Regions from separate parts of the Arthrobacter sp. L77 genome, predicted to be linked through region 1. Evidence: riboswitches for the same ligand, from Rfam matches in the RefSeq annotation. Region 1 holds a riboswitch; the other holds the start of a gene.
What was found. A riboswitch is a leader RNA that binds a small molecule or an ion and turns the genes downstream of it on or off. The one in region 1 is predicted to bind S-adenosylmethionine.
Positions count from the first base shown of each region.

Region 2: another riboswitch for S-adenosylmethionine. It lies ahead of RY94_RS09450 (LLM class flavin-dependent oxidoreductase); the one in region 1 lies ahead of RY94_RS04825 (ABC transporter substrate-binding protein).

Region 1 covers NZ_JWSU01000004.1:473,622-481,489, forward strand. The annotation lists gene RY94_RS04810 (beta-glucosidase family protein) at 1-1,780, shown strand, start outside; gene RY94_RS04815 (MGDG synthase family glycosyltransferase) at 1,810-3,270, opposite strand; gene RY94_RS04820 (CPBP family intramembrane glutamic endopeptidase) at 3,383-4,126, shown strand; SAM riboswitch class I at 4,300-4,389, shown strand; gene RY94_RS04825 (ABC transporter substrate-binding protein) at 4,483-6,132, shown strand; gene RY94_RS04830 (ABC transporter permease) at 6,138-7,097, shown strand; gene RY94_RS04835 (ABC transporter permease) at 7,125-7,868, shown strand, end outside.
Region 2 covers NZ_JWSU01000005.1:305,061-312,928, reverse strand. The annotation lists gene RY94_RS09495 (NAD(P)/FAD-dependent oxidoreductase) at 1-731, shown strand, start outside; gene RY94_RS09490 (acetamidase/formamidase family protein) at 794-1,795, shown strand; gene RY94_RS09480 (alpha/beta fold hydrolase) at 2,082-2,915, opposite strand; gene RY94_RS09475 (TetR/AcrR family transcriptional regulator) at 3,010-3,588, shown strand; gene RY94_RS09470 (GNAT family N-acetyltransferase) at 3,585-3,878, opposite strand; gene RY94_RS09465 (SDR family NAD(P)-dependent oxidoreductase) at 3,995-4,753, shown strand; gene RY94_RS09460 (hypothetical protein) at 4,765-4,983, opposite strand; gene RY94_RS09455 (ArsR/SmtB family transcription factor) at 4,980-5,597, opposite strand; SAM riboswitch class IV at 5,783-5,896, shown strand; gene RY94_RS09450 (LLM class flavin-dependent oxidoreductase) at 5,933-7,321, shown strand; gene RY94_RS09445 (SDR family oxidoreductase) at 7,622-7,868, shown strand, end outside.

The DNA of each region.
Region 1 (7,868 bases):
GGCGCAGGAGTGTTACGGGGAGGATCCCGTGCTCACCAGCCGGATGGGGGCGGCCCTCACGCGAGGCGTACGCGTGCACGCCATGGCATGCGTGAAACACTTCGCGCTCAACTCGATGGAGGACGAGCGCTTCGAGGTGGACGTGTCGGTCGACGACCACGCCCTGCACGAGGTGTACCTACCGCATTTCAAAGCCGTCGTGGACGCCGGCGCGGACTCCGTGATGAGTGCCTACAACCGGGTCCGGGGCGAGTACATGGACGTCAATCGCCCCTTGCTCACGGAGGTGCTGCGGCACGAGTGGGGCTTCACGGGGTTCGTGACGAGCGACTGGGTGTTCGGCGTCCACGATGCGGCCCTCAGCCTGGAGGCGGGGATGGACGTGGAGATGCCGTTGCGACTGCTGCGCGCCCGCGATCTGCCGGCCGCGCTGCGGCGCGGCGACCTGGCCCGTGCGACCGTGCTGCGGTCCGCGCACCGCATCCTGCGCACGTGCGTGCTGCACGCCGTGACCCGGGAGGCGGCGGGCCCGTCCCCCGCCCTTGTCGCGTCCCCGGCGCACCGGGCGCTTGCCCGCCAGGCCGCCGAGGAGTCGATCGTCCTGCTGAAGAACGAACCCGTCGGCGCCGTCCAGCTGCTGCCGCTGACGCCCACCACCGGGCATCTGGCCGTGATCGGACGGCTCGCGACACGGGCGAACCTCGGCGATCATGGCTCCTCCCGCGTCCGGCCTCCGTCCACGGTCTCTCCGCTGCAGGGGTTGCGTGAGGCACTTCCCCGGGTCCGGATCACGACCACCTCCGGCAGGAACGAGCGCGCAGCGGCCGCGCTGGCAGCCGCAGCGGAGACCGCGATCGTCGTCGTCGGCCTGGACCAGCACGACGAGGGCGAGTCCGTCGTCACCGGGGGCGTCGACGTGAGCGTGCTCGGCCGGGCCTTCGGCTCGGGATTCCTCCGTCGGCTGCTCATCGGTGTCGCACACGTGGCGTCACGCTTCGTCCGGGGCGGCGACCGCAGCTCCCTGGACCTGCGCCCGGCCGATGTGCGCCTCATCCACGCGGTCGTCGCTGCGAATCCCCGGACCGTCGTCGTGCTGATCGGCGGCAGCGCGATCCTCACGGAGGGATGGCGGGATCGTGTGCCGGCGCTCCTCATCGCCTGGTACGGCGGCATGGAGGGCGGCCGCGCGCTGGCGAGCGTGCTGACCGGCAGGACGGAGCCCGGCGGGCGGCTGCCGTTCGTGCTGCCGACGGACGCCGCGCATCTGCCACCGTTCGACCGCACCGCGAAGTCCGCCGTCTACGACGACGCGTGGGGTCAACGCCGGCTGGACCGCGAGGGACATGCACCCGCGTTCCCGTTCGGCTTCGGCCTGGGCTACACGACGATCGGGCACCGGCTGCTCGATCACAGGTTCGACGACTCGGGCGGCGAAGCACACGTGCTCGTGACGAATACGGGCGACCGCGAGGGCTCGACCGTCATCCAGGTGTACGGCGCGGACGTGTCCGCCCGGAGGCCGGTGGCCCAGCTCCTGGGCTTCCGGAAGGTGACCCTGCAGCCCCGCGCGGAGACAACGGTGCGGGTCGCCCTGGATGCGGGGCCCACCCTGCAGCGCGATCCGGCCACGCGGCGCTGGTCCCCCCGGGCGGGTGACTGGGCGCTGCTCGCCGGCCAGCACAGCCCGGGCAGCTGGGCGGACGCACCCCGGTTGCGACGCCCCGGAGGGCTGGAAAGACCGATGGGCGAGGAAGGCGGCGCGGACGGGCCACCTTCCTGACATCGACGGGCATCACAGCCCGCCCGCCGTCAGGGAAGGACGGGAGATGACGCCGAGAGCTCCTCGACGCGGACAGGCAGCGCGTCGTCGCCCGACAGCATGGCACGGAGCAACCGCCGCGACTCCCACCGCAGCGCCACGGGCGCTCGGTCTCTGCGCAGCACCAGACCCCCGTCTGCAGTCGCGTACCGCTTCTGCAGGTGCCCCAGCTCGCCGGCCTGCAGCAACGCGACCGTGCTCCCGGCGGCCGAGTCGACCAGACGGACCAGCGAGGCCGGTCCTGTCAGATCGGTGGCGACGACGCGCTGCTCGCTCGCGGCGAGAATCGTCTTCTGCGCCGCGCGGGTCACGACCAGCGGGCGTGACGGCCCGTCCAGCAGGCCGGCCAGCACGTCCGCCGCGGCGTCAGGGCGACCGGTGCTCCACGCAGCCGCCTGCATCCGCTGCAGGCGACCCGGCTCGCGCAGCACCTCGTCGATCCTCCAGCCGATCGTCGCGGCGGTATTGCACCGGACGGCCGCCCCCTGCTCCATCAGGTAGTCGCCGTTGCGGACCTCCTGCCCCGGGATGGGGTTCACCAGCACCATGGGCAGCCCTGCAGCCATGCACTCCGACGCCGACAGCCCGCCGGGCTTGCCCACGAACAGGTCCGCGGTACGCAGCAGCTGCGGCATCTCCGTCGTGAAACCGAGCACGCGATACCGGTCACCCGCGGGCGCCACCAGGTCCTCGATCCGCCGACGCAGCGCATCGTTGCGTCCGCACACGATCGTGGCCGTGAATGCCGAGCGCATGTGCATCGTCTGCCGTACCACCGACACCGCATAGTCGCCGCCGGTCGCGCCCGCCGAGATCAGCAGCATCGGAGGCGCGTCGGCGTCGCGCGCGGGCGCGCCGTCGCGCTGTCCGGCGATCGGGATACCCGTGGCGGCGACGCGATCAGGGGGAAGGCCGAGCGCTGTGAGCGCCACCCTCCCCTCCTCCCTCGCCACGAAGAGCGCGTGGAACGCGCCCGTGAGCCACAGGCCCTGGAAGTCGTAGTCCGTCGTCACGACAGCGGTCCTCGCATCGATCACGCCGCGGAGGAGCAATGACGCCAGCAGCTGGGCCGGCAGGAAGTGCGTGCACACGATCGCGGTCGGTCTGAACCGTTCGATCGCATCGATGACCGGGACGGCGTTCGCCCGTGTCCACGGGTCGATCGGGCCCCGGCGCCGGAACGGCGGGTCGCTGATGTCGTAGCCCCACTCCACCAGCCACGGCAGACCCTCGACCAGGACGAAGTAACCCTTCCCCAGCAACGCGCGGTACAGCGGGCTACTCACCTGCAGCACGTCGAGCACCTGCACTTCGGCGATGTCGGCGCGCGCGGCGCACGCCTGCTCCACGGCCGCCGCGGCGCTGTTGTGCCCTGCCCCCACCCCTGCGGACAGGATCAGCAGGCGCTCCCCTCCAGCGGTGTCCGACCGTCGTGCAGATGTCCTGCGCATGAGGACAGGCTAGCGGACCGCATCACCCCGGGTTCCCGCAGGAGCTTCGAGCACGTCAGGGGATAGCGTGAAGGATCACCGCACCGTCACATCGTTACCGGGGGATCCTCCTATGGCAGCCAGTCCGAGCATCGACCGAGACCCCGCGGGACGGCAGGTGACGCCCACGACTCTCGGCCAGGCGGCCTGGGCCTTGATGTTCGTGGTCGTCTACATCGCCGTCGCCGCCGGTGCGATCGTCGCCGTCGGGCTCTCGGGCATCGTCGACTTCACGCTCGCGTCCCTTCTGCCGGTCTTCCTCGTCACGGTCACGGTGGCCGCGATGCTCGCCCTCTATCTCCACCTCGTCCGCAGGAACCGCTTCACCCCGGCGGATCTCGGCTTCCGACGCCCCACCGCCCGGCTGGTCCACCTGCTCTGGCAGATTCCGGTCATCATCATCGTCTGCGGCAGCCTGCAGGGCCTCGTCCTCGTCGCGCTGACCTCCCTCGGGGTGGACACGGCGTCGGCCGGCACGGCCGATGACCCCCTCGCGGAGATCGCCGCCCTGCCCGGGCCGTGGATCGTCGTCTGCTTCCTGATCATCGCCGTCCTCACACCGCTCTGGGAGGAAGTCCTGTTCAGGGGCGCCTTCCTGGACGGTTTCACCCGGCGCTTCCGGCCCGGAGTCGCGATCACCCTGTCCGCCGCGCTCTTCGCGGCCGTCCACCTCGTCCCTCTCACGTTCGTCTACCTCTTCACCCTCGGCATCGCGCTGGCCCTCCTTCGACGGTTCCACCGGAACCTCTGGGCGCCGATACTCCTCCACGCCGCCAACAACGCCCTCGTCACCCTCGCCGTCCTCGCCGCCGTCTAGTCCAGCAGGACCCGCATCGCGGCCCGGGCCCACCGAGCGTGTTCCATGGCCCGGTCCCTTCCGGCCGCCGGGTCCTCGCCCGAATGTGTCGTCCTGAGACTCGCCCGTGTTGATCGGTCGGCCGTTCTGGGGTTCTATTCGATAGTCCGCCGGGTTCGCTCCCCAGGACAGAACCACCATCCAGAGCGGTTGAGAGACCTGGCTCGTTGAAGCCGCAGCAACCACCCCGTCGGGGCCGGTGCTACTGCCAGGACCGATGGAGATAGCCTTGTCCCCCGTTGGTGCCACCCTCGCTGAGGGGTGTGCCTGCAGCGTGCGCGGATGGGGAAGCCTCGATCACGACCGAGAGGACCGGCATGACTTCCCGCCCCGCTTCCAGCCCCGCTCCAGCCCGCAGATCCCTGCGTGTCGTCGCGATGATGGGCCTCACCGCACTGGCGCTCACTGCGTGCAGTTCCCCGTCGACCCCTCAGGCAGCGCAGGATGCCGGTACCGGTGGACCGGTCGACGGAGGGACCCTGGTCTACGCCGAGGTCACGCCCATCAACAACTGGCAGACCCAGGCGGCACGCTTCTACGAGAAGTCCAACGTCCTCAACAGCGTCCTGGACCGTCTCACCTACTTCGACGCCGAGCAGGGCGAGCTCGTTCCCTGGATCGCGTCCGAGTTCTCCGCCAACGCCGCTGCAACGGAGTTCACCTTCACGATCCGGCCGGGAGTCACCTTCAGCGACGGTTCTCCCCTGGACGCCGAGGCGGTGAAGCTGAACCTCGACGCCCTGGGGCTCGGGATCGAGTCCGCGCAGATCCAGCCGAATGTCGATTTCGCCGGCTACAGCTCGGCCGAGGTCGTCGGCGAGAACCAGGTGAAGGTCACGCTGTCCTCCCCCAACGCGAATTTCCTCCGGGCGACGTCGTCGGTCACCTCGGGGCTCGTCTCGCCGGCCACCCTGGAACTCGATGCGGCGGGACAATCCGCCATCTCGCAGATCTCCGGCTCCGGTCCCTTCACCTTCGAGTCCGAGAAGCCCGACGAGGAGGTGGTGCTCGCCAAGCGAGCCGACTATGCCTGGGCTCCGGAGACCGCGGAGAACCAGGGGGACGCCTACCTCGACAGGGTGGTCGTCAAGTACCTGCCGGAGGTCGCCCACCGCGCCGGCGCCGTGCAGTCGGGGCAGGTCGACCTGGTACGAGGCCTTCAGCCCCTCGACGAGGAGGCCCTCACGGCCAGCGGGAACCAGGTCCTCCCCGCCGAGGGTGTCGACCTCACCGTGAACATGGCCGCAGTACGGATCGGCAGTGGCAAGCTCGCCGACGAGAACGTCCGTCGGGCGCTGCAGATCGGCATCGACCGGCAGAGCATCAAGGACACCGTCCTGTCCGACAGCTATGAACTCGCCGGGTCGGTGCTGAATCATCAGGCCCCGGGCTTCGTCGACCTGTCCGAGGAGCTCGAGTACCGGCCCGACGAAGCCAGGGCGCTCCTCGACGAAGCCGGATGGGACGTCGGCACGGACGGCATCCGGGAGAAGGACGGGGTGAAGCTCGAGGTCACCGTCACGAGTTCGAACAACTCCGTGGTCATCAGACCCGCCTTCGAACTCATCGAACAGCAGTGGCGGGAGATCGGCGTCAAACTCGACAACCGGGCCGGTGACAACACGTTCCTGGCCACGGCCATGCCCGATCCCGACGTCGAGTTCTTCGGTACCCGCCAGTTCATCTACGGCGGCCTCGGCCCGATCTTCGAACCGGCCGACAACACCATGACGCACACCAGCGACGAGGACCTCAACGTCATCTTCGCGGCGGAACGCGCGGCGGCCCCGGGCCCGGAGCGTGATGACCTGCTCGCCCAGGAACAGCGGGCTTTGGTCGTCGACAAGGCCTACTCGCTGGTGCTGTGGGACGAGGTCCAGGTGTACGGCGCCCACAGCGACACGCACGTGGAGTTCACCTCCGGCACGGCTCCCGTCTTCCAGGGCGCGTGGAAGACGGGCGGATAGGACCTGTGGCACGCTACCTCGCCCAGCGGGTCGGCCAGGCACTCCTCGTGGTGTGGCTCGCCTACACCCTCGTCTTCCTCGCGGTGCAGCTCCTGCCCAGTGACCCCGTGACGATCTTCCTGACCGTCGATTCAGCGGTGGACCAGGCGGCGATCGACACCATGAAGAGTCAGTACGGCTACGACCAGCCGCTGATGGTGCAGTACCTGCACCAGCTGGCAGGGCTGTTCTCCGGAGACTTCGGCTACTCGCTGGCGTCCGGCCAGTCGGTCAGTGACCGGATCAGCGGGGTCGCCGGATCGACCGTCGCCCTGGCGGGCTCGGCGTTCGTCATCGCCGTGGTGATCGCCGTCCTCCTCGTCGCCGCCGCGACCCTCACCCGTCGGGACGCCGTCCGTCGGGTGCTGGTGAACCTGCCTCCCCTGTTCTCGGCGATCCCCGTGTTCTGGCTCGGGCTGGTGCTGCTGGAACTGCTCTCGATCCGCTGGGGCGTCATGTCGCTGTTCCCTGATGGCTCGTTCCTGTCCCTCGCAGTGCCCGTGCTGGTCCTGGCGATCATCGTCTCGGCTCCCGTCGCGCAGGTGCTGCTCAAGAGCATGAACCACGTCTACGAGCAGCCCTTCATCGACGTCCTCCGCGCGAAGGGCGCCTCACGGTCCTGGATCTTCTTCCGCCATGCGCTCAAGAACGCGGCAGGACCGGCCCTGACGATCACCGGGATCACGGTGGGAACACTGTTCGCAGGGTCCGTCATCACCGAGACCGTGTTCGCACGCTCGGGGCTTGGCTCGGTGGTCCTCCAGGCCGTCACGACCCAGGACGTGCCACTGGTGCAGGGACTGGTGCTCCTGACGGCGACGGTCTTCGTCGTCGTCAACCTGATCGTCGACCTGCTGTATCCCCTGCTGGACCCGCGCATCCTCAAGAGCAACGGGCAAGGGGCCCCGCGGGCCCTGGCCGCCTGATGCCCACCATCCGATCGAGGTATCTCCTTGGCACGCAATGATCCGCCCCTGTCCCTGACCGCTGTCGATGCGGGACCGGCAGCCGTCGCCGGTCCTGGAGCACCGGTGCAGCCGGCGCCCGCACGTGGCCCGTCGAGGCGCCCCCGGGGTCCCGCCCGCAACCCGGCCCTGTGGGTGACGGCGCTCCCGCTGACCGTGATCCTGGCCTGGGCCCTGGTGCCGGACTGGTTCACCGCGTACTCGCCCCTCGACGGCGTACCCAGCGACAACTTCCAGGCACCGAACGCCGCCCACCTCTTCGGGACGGACCACCTGGGCCGGGACGTCTTCTCCAGGGTGGTGTTCGGGACACGGCAGACCCTCCTCACCGCGGGCCTCGCCGTCCTCATCGGACTGGTCGTGGGGACGATCATCGGGCTGGTCGCCGCCACGGCGGGACGGGCGGCGGACGCCACGGCCATGCGCCTCGTCGATGTGCTGCTCGCCGTTCCCGGGTTCCTGATCTCCCTGGTCATCGTCACCGCGTTCGCACCCGGACCCGTATCGCTCGGGATAGGCGTCGGCATCGCGTCCATCGCGTCCTTCGCCCGCGTCGTACGCTCCGAGGTGCTGCGCGTCCGGAACCTCGACTTCGTGGAAGCCTCCTTCCTCAACGGCGGGACCTACCGGTCCGTCGTCGTACGCCACATCCTGCCCAACGCCGCCGGCCCCGTCCTCGCGCTGCTCGCCGTGGACCTCGGGGCCGCCATCCTCGCCATCTCCGGTCTGGGA
Region 2 (7,868 bases), on a different contig from region 1:
GACCGGCCTCGTGCGACGGTGCGGCGCAGAAGCCCATGTACCTCGCGTGCGACCACTGGCAGCGCGAGGGGGTGCTCGAGGACATCCGCGTCGTCCTCGCCGTGTCCACGCCCACCATCTTCGGCATGGACATCATCGACGAGGAACTCAACCGCAAGATCGAGGAGTACGGCATCGAGGTCCGGTACAGCACCGAACTCGCCTCCGTGGACCCGGAGGGCCGCACCGTCGAACTGGTCAACAGCGTCACCGGCACCCCGGAGACCCTGGGCTACGACGTCCTCCACGCCGTACCACCCCAGTCCGCCCCCGAGTGGCTGAAGTCCACGGACCTGCCGGCGCATGGAAGCCGGGCGGGCTTCGTCGAGGTGGATCCCGTGATCCTCCGGCATCCACGCTTCCCGAACATCTGGTCTCTGGGCGATGCCGCGTCGACGCTGAATTCGAAGTCCGGGGCGGCACTGCGCATGCAGACGACGGTCCTCGCGAAGAACCTCCGGGCCGTGCTCAAGGGGAAGAAACCTACCGCGGAGTACAACCACTATTCGGCCTGCCCGTTCGTGGTCAGCCACAACACCGTGGTGTTCTCGGAGTTCGACGACAAGTACGCTCCGATGCCCACCGTGCCGGGGTGGGACGACCTCGCCCGGGAACGGCGGCTCACGTACGTGATGGAGCGGTTCGTGCTGCCGAAGGTCTATTGGAATCTCATCCTGAAAGGCCGCGCCTGAGGGTCGGGCAGCCCGGTCCTCCTTCCCTTGTCCGTGCCGGAGCCTCCCCGTAGCATCCGGTCATGGAGATCATCGAGTACCGCCCCCTGCGTGATCAGCTCGTCTACACCTTCGGTGGCAGTGCTCCCGTCCTGACGGTCCGGCCCGGGACCGCGCTCCGGCTCTGGTCGGAGGATGCGTTCAACAATGCGCTCACGTCGGTGGACGACGTGTCGGGCGAGAAGGTGGACCTGAACTTCGTCAATCCGCAGACCGGGCCGTTCTATGTGGAGGGTGCGGAGCCCGGGGACACGCTCGCCCTGCACATCGTCGATCTCACGCCGGCGCGCTCCTACGGGGCGTCCGCCACGATCCCGTTCTTCGGAGGACTCACCAGCACCGACCGCACCGCATCCCTGCAGGAGCCCCTGCCCGACATCACCTGGATCTACCACGTCGACACCGAGCGCCGGACGGTCGGATTCCAGTCGAGGCACGGCGACTTCGAGGTCGCCCTGCCGCTCGAGCCGATGCTCGGGACAGTCGGCGTCGCGCCGCCCGGCGGGGAGGTCCGGTCGGCGCTGGTGCCGGAGCGGTTCGGCGGCAACATGGACGCACCGGACGTCAAGGCGGGCACCACGGTCTACCTCGGGGTCAATGTCGAGGGTGCGCTGTTCTCCATCGGCGACGGCCACTATCGCCAGGGGGAGGGGGAGGCCTGCGGCACCGCCGTCGAGGGAGCGATGCACTCGACCATCATCGTGGAGCTCGTCAAGGGCGGGGCCCCGGCGTGGCCGCGGTTCGAGACGGACTACCACTGGATGGCGGTGGGGTCCTCGCGCCCCATGGAGGATTCATGGCGCATCGGCCAGCTGGAGATGATCCGTTGGTTCCAGGACCTCTTCGGGCTGCACCAGCTCGATGCCTACCAGCTCCTGACCCAGACCGCGCTGGCCCCGATCGCGAACGCCGTCGACGCGAACTACAGCGTGGTGGTCAAGGCGCCCAAGGCACTCTTCCCTTCGGTCGATGCATACGGTGGGCTCCACGCGCACCTGCGGCGGCAGGCCGCCGACCTCCGCTGATCCGCGACGGGGCGGCCTGTCCGCCGTAGCGGTGGCCGACGCCGTCGTGCTCCTTGCGAGTCCGCGCCCGGCCCGGGCCACGGGCGTCGACCTCCTGGTCGACGCACCCACACGTGGCATCCAGTTCCAGCGCGGACGGCGTCCGGGTCACGCCCTCTTGCGCGGACGGCTTCTCGCACGGACGACGACGGCACGCACGACGACAGCGCCCGCGACGACGGGACGCCGGATCCGCCGGCGTCCCGTCGTCGTGCCGTGAACTCCTTCGATGGCCTGCTTCGACGGCCTACTTCGACAGGAAGCGGAGCAGGATCTCGTTGATCTCGGTGGCGTGCGTCCACAGCATGCCGTGCGGGGCGTCCTCGATCTCCACGTATTCGGCGGAGGGGAGGCGCTTGGTGAATTCGCGGCCGGTGGAGTCGATCGGGAGGATCCGGTCGTCGGTGCCGTGCACGATCAGGGCGGGGACGGTGATCTTCCCGACGTCGCCGCGGAAATCGGTCAGCCAGGAATCGACGACGGCGAACGACGCATACCAGGACGCCCCCGAGGCGACGTTCCAGGCGTTGCGCAGTGCTCCCTCGCTGAGACGGTTGCCGAGGAAGTTGTCCGTGTTGAAGAAGTCGTTGTAGAAGTTCGTGAACCAGGCGTAGCGGTCCTCGATCGCCGCGCTCCGGATGCCGTCGAACACCGCGGCGGGGGCGCCGGAGGGGTTGTCCTCTGTCTGGAGCAGGAACGGCTCGAGCGAGGCGAGGAACACGGCCTTCGCCACGCGGGCCTCGCCGTAGGTGCCGATGTAGCGTCCCACTTCGCCCGTACCCATCGAGAAGCCGACGAGGACGGCCTCAGTGAGGTCGAGCGTCTCGAGGACCGTGTTCAGGTCCGCGGCGAAGGTGTCGTAGTCGTAGCCCGTCGTCGGCTTGCTGGATCGGCCGAAGCCGCGGCGGTCGTAGGTGATGACGCGGTACCCGGCGGTGAGGAGAGCAGCGGTCTGCTTCTCCCATGAGCCGCCGTCGAGGGGATATCCGTGGATCAGGACGACGGGCCGGCCTGCGCCGTGGTCCTCGTAGTAGAGCTCGATGTCCGTGCTGTTCTCGGTGCCGACCTTGATGAAGCCCATGTGGGTGGTCCTTGTCTCGAGCGGAGAGAACGTTCGTTCTCTCTCGGTGGCCAATATAGAGAACGTTCGTTCTCAATTCAAGTAGAATGGCTGAATGACGAGCTCCGAGATCCGCAGCCGCATCGTGGAGACCGCCGACGGGCTCTACAACGCGAAGGGCATCCAGGCTGTCGGCATGGACGAATTGCGCTCGGCAGCGCACGTCTCGCTCAAGAGGCTCTACCAGGAGTTCCCGTCCAAGAGCAGCATCGTCATGGCCGTCCTCGAACGCCGACACCGGTCCTGGACGGAGGGGCTCGATGCGCAGGTCCGCGGTGGAGACTGTCCGCGGGCCCGGCTTCTCGCGATCTTCGACTACCTCGCGCAGTGGTTCGGCGAGGATTCCTTCCGCGGCTGCGGCTTCATCAACAGTTTCGCCGAACTCGGCGCAATGAGCCCTGACGTCGCCGAGTATGCGAGGAAGCACAAGGAGTCGTTCCAGGAGTACGTCGGGGACCTGGCGGAGGCGGCGGGAGCGCCGCCGTACCTGGCGCCACAGCTGTCGATCCTCGCCGAAGGCGCGCAGACGACGGCGGCGATCGCCGGTTCCTCGGAAGCTGCGGGTCAGGCGCGCCGTGCCGCCGAAGTGCTCATCGACGCGGCCCTGCGCGAGGGGATCAGGGGAGCGGCCTAAGCCGTCAGGTCCTGGTAGTCGGGGTTCTCCTCGATGAAGGCCGCCACGAATTCGCACTGGGGAACGACCGTGAGGTGCTGCCGGCGGGCGTCGTCGAGCGCATACCCGATGAGGGTGCTTCCGATCCCGCGACCCTCGACGTCCCGGTCGACGACCGTGTGCGTGAAGGTGATCGAATCGCCGGACCGCTCATAGGCGGCGGTACCGACAGGGCTGCCGTCGAGGGTGGCCACGTAGCGGCTCTCTGCCTCGTTGTTGCTGACCTGGACGTCCGGGGTGTCGGTGCTCATCCAGCCACCCTCGCATCCGTACCGACCGGGGTCAACGTGCCATGTCCGGTGGTCACTTCTCCTGCCGGGGCCCGGCCTCTCCGCTGCGGTGCCGCACGCGAGGTACGGTCTGAACCATGACATCGAAGATTCTGGTGACCGGTGCAAGCAGGGGCATCGGTGCAGCCATCGCCCATGATCTCGCAGGGCGTGGGCATCGTGTCGCCGTCCATGCCGGCCGTGATGGGCGCGCCGCCACGGCGGTGCGCGATGCGCTTCCGGGCGACGGACACGTGGTGGTCGTCGGCGACGTCGGTGATTCCGAGGCCTGCAGTCGCATCGTCGACGAGGCCGTGGGTGGGCTGGGCACTCTCGACGTGCTGGTCAACAACGCCGGCATGTTCGAGGCGCATCCGATCGACACCGTGTCCTTCGCGGACTGGCAGGAAGCGTGGCGCCGCACGCTGGACGTGAATCTGCTGGGGCCGGCGAACCTGGCCTGGCTGGTCGCGCGGCATCTCCTCGACCGGCCGGCGGGGCCGGAGGGCGGACGGCTGATCAGCGTCGGATCACGCGGAGCCTACCGGGGCGAGCCCGTCACACCGGCCTACGGTGCGAGCAAGGCGGCGTTGCACTCCATGACACAGTCCCTCGCGGTGGCGCTCGCACCGCACGGGATCCTTGCTGCCGCCGTCGCGCCGGGATTCGTCGAGACCGACATGGGCAGGACAGTGCTCGACGGCCCGGGTGGCGACGCGGTGCGCGCACAGAGTCCGTTCAATCGCGTCGCGACGCCGGAGGAGGTGGCGCAGACGGTCACGTGGCTCGCTACCGATGCTCCGCTCTGGGTCAGCGGCACCGTGGTGGACGTCAATGGGGCGTCCTACCTGCGGTAGCTACAGGGCGGCTAGAGGAGATGGATGCCGCTGTGGGCGGCGGCCCGCAGATCCGTCCTGCGCTCGAGGTGGCGGTGGAAGAGCTCCACGTCGGTGCCCTTTGCTGAGGCGAGAGAGGATCCTGCTGCGATGAACGCGGTGCCCAGGCGGATGAGCGTCCGGGATGTGAGTCCTCCGCGGGATGATCCGGCGAGCGCCGGGTAGCCGGCGTGAAGGGTTGTGCTGGTCATGTCGTCTCCTGGGGATCGATGAGGGGGAAGGCGTTGAAGTGGATCTGGACGGGCCGGGTTCCCGGGGTGCCCGGTTCGGAGCGGTAGGCGTCGAGCTTCTCGCGGAAGATCTCGCTCATGTCCCGGGTGAGGGCTGCGAGCTGGTCCACCGTCAGGTGGGCGTTCATCGTCGCGATCACGGCTGCGTCCGCCCACTCGGGCGGGATGGACTCGGAACCACTGGCCATGAAGGTGGCGAGAGCTTCGGAGCGGCCGCGTTCGAACTGGCGGTTCACCTGCCGCGTGGCTTCCCGTGTGGTGGGGTCCTGCTCGAGTTCGGGGGTGCTGAGCGTCAGGGATCCGCGGGGGCGTTCCCACCACCGCTCCCGTGCGGAGCCCCGTTCCACCTCGCGGACGAGGCCGTGGCGCGCGAGCTGCCGCAGGTGGTAGCTCGTTGCCCCACTCGATTCGCCGACCCTCTTGCCGATGCTGCTCGCGGTCTGCGGCCCGTAGCTAGACAGGACCTCGAGTAACTGGACCCTGAGAGGGTGGGCGAGGGCCTTGAGTGCCGCTCCGTCCAGGATGCGGTTGCCGTCCTCCGACGGGTGTCCTGTGTTGCCTGTGCTCTCCTTCATGCCTCCAGTGTGCACGCGCAAAGATATGTTTGCAATGCTTTCTTTGCACTTTTTGGTCCCTTTCGTGCGAATGCCGACCGCCGTCGTCGGACCTTCTCCGGGCGGCGGGGGAGGTTCGAGGCGTGACGCCCCGTGACGACGGCGGGTGGACGACGGCGTGCCGGCCCACCTACGCTCGAGACCAGAATCAAGAGCTCCAACGCAAAACCCTGGTTTGTTGGACGGCAACCCCCTCGCTGTAGCGGGGTGCCCCAGGTGAGGATTCGGCCCGGCACAGGCAGTGCGGGCAAGTATGGCGCTTCCGCCACGGCAGTGCCCCGACGTGAGGACTCTTCATGCCCGCATCACCACGCCGTATCCGGTTCAACGCCTTCGACATGAACTGTGTGGGCCATCAGTCGCCGGGTCTGTGGCGTCACCCCGAGGATCAGTCCTGGCGCTACAAGGAACTGGGCTACTGGGCCGACCTGGCGAAGACCCTGGAGAAGGGACTGTTCGACGGCGTCTTCATCGCCGACGTCCTCGGCACCTACGACGTCTTCGGCGGCTCCAACGAGGCCACCCTGAGGCAGGGGACGCAGACCCCGGTCAACGATCCGTTCCTGCTCGTCTCGGCCATGGCGCTCGTCACCGAGCACCTCGGGTTCGGCGTCACCGCCGGCACCGCCTACGAGCACCCGTACCCCTTCGCGCGCAGACTCTCCACGCTGGACCACCTCACCAAGGGGCGGGTCGGCTGGAACGTGGTGACCGGCTACCTGCCGTCCGCTGCACGCAACATGGGCCAGGAGGACCAGCTCGAACACGACGCGCGCTACGACCACGCGGACGAGTACCTCGAGGTCCTCTACAAGCTGCTCGAGGGGTCGTGGGAGGACGACGCCGTGGTCCGCGACCGCGAGACGGGCGTCTTCACGGATCCGGCCAAGGTCCACGAGATCGGCCACGACGGCACGTACTTCAAGGTCCCGGGCATCCACCTCAGTGAGCCCTCACCACAGCGGACGCCGGTCATCTTCCAGGCCGGAGCGTCCTCCCGGGGCATCGCCTTCGCGGCAGGTAACGCCGAGGCGGTGTTCGTCGCTGCACCCACGAAGGAGAAGCTGAAGGACGTGGTCAGGAAGATCAGGGATGCGGTCGAGGCCGAGGGTCGTGACCGCTACTCGGTGCGGATCTATACCCTGCTCACCGTGATCACGGACGAGACCGAGGAGAAGGCCCAGGCCAAGCACGCCGATTACCAGCAGTACGTCAGCTATGAGGGTGCCCTCGTGCTCGTCTCGGGATGGCTCGGTGTGGACCTTTCCGTCTACGATCCGGACGAACCGCTCGGCAACGTGAAGTCCAACGCCATCCAGTCCGCCGTCGCGAACTTCCAGAAGGTGAACGACGACGGGTCGCCGTGGACCGTGCGGGACATCGCCGAGTCGGCGGGGATCGGTGGGCTCGGGCCGCGCATCGTCGGTTCGGGTGTGCAGGTCGCCGACGAGCTCCAGGCGTGGGTCGAGGAGACCGACGTCGACGGCTTCAACCTCGCCTATGCGATCACCCCGGGGACCTTCGAGGACATCATCGAGTTCGTCGTGCCGGAACTGCAGAAGCGTGGTGCCTATCCCACCGAATACACGGAGGGAACACTGCGTCAGAAGCTGTTCGGGAAGGGCGACCGCCTGCCCGAGGAGCACCGCGGTGCGCAGTATCGGCTAGCGCCGGTCCGCCCCTGACGCGTCGCCGGGTTGGTCATCGTCGACCCGGCGGGCGTGGTTCGGGCGCCACGGGTAGTCTCCGCCTTACGTGTCGGTGGGGTCGGTCATTGGCACCAGGCGGGTATGGCGGGAGCGTCGTGGTTCGTCCGCCCTGGCGCGTCATTTGCCTCAGTAAGCGTGGGGCATTGGTGGCTTCAGCTGGGAATAGACCTGCGCTCGCGGCGGAACAGTCGCGGGAAGGTGGCCAGCCCGAGGTGCGGGGGACTAGCGTCGAAGACAAGGTATCCGACGACCAGTCATCCGACAGAAGGAGTTCCCATGTCACGCGTAGCCATCATCGGTGGGCACGGAAAAGTAGCCCTGCATCTCACGAAGATCCTCACGAGCCAGGGCCACCAGGTCAGCTCGGTCTTCCGTAACCAGGACCACGCCGGCGACGTCGAGCAGGCCGGGGCAACCCCCGTTGTCGCGGACGTCTCCGAGCTGTCGGTGGAGCAGATGGCCGATGTCTTCCGTGGCCATGACGCCGTCGTCTGGTCTGCAGGCGCAGGTGGCGCGAGCCCCG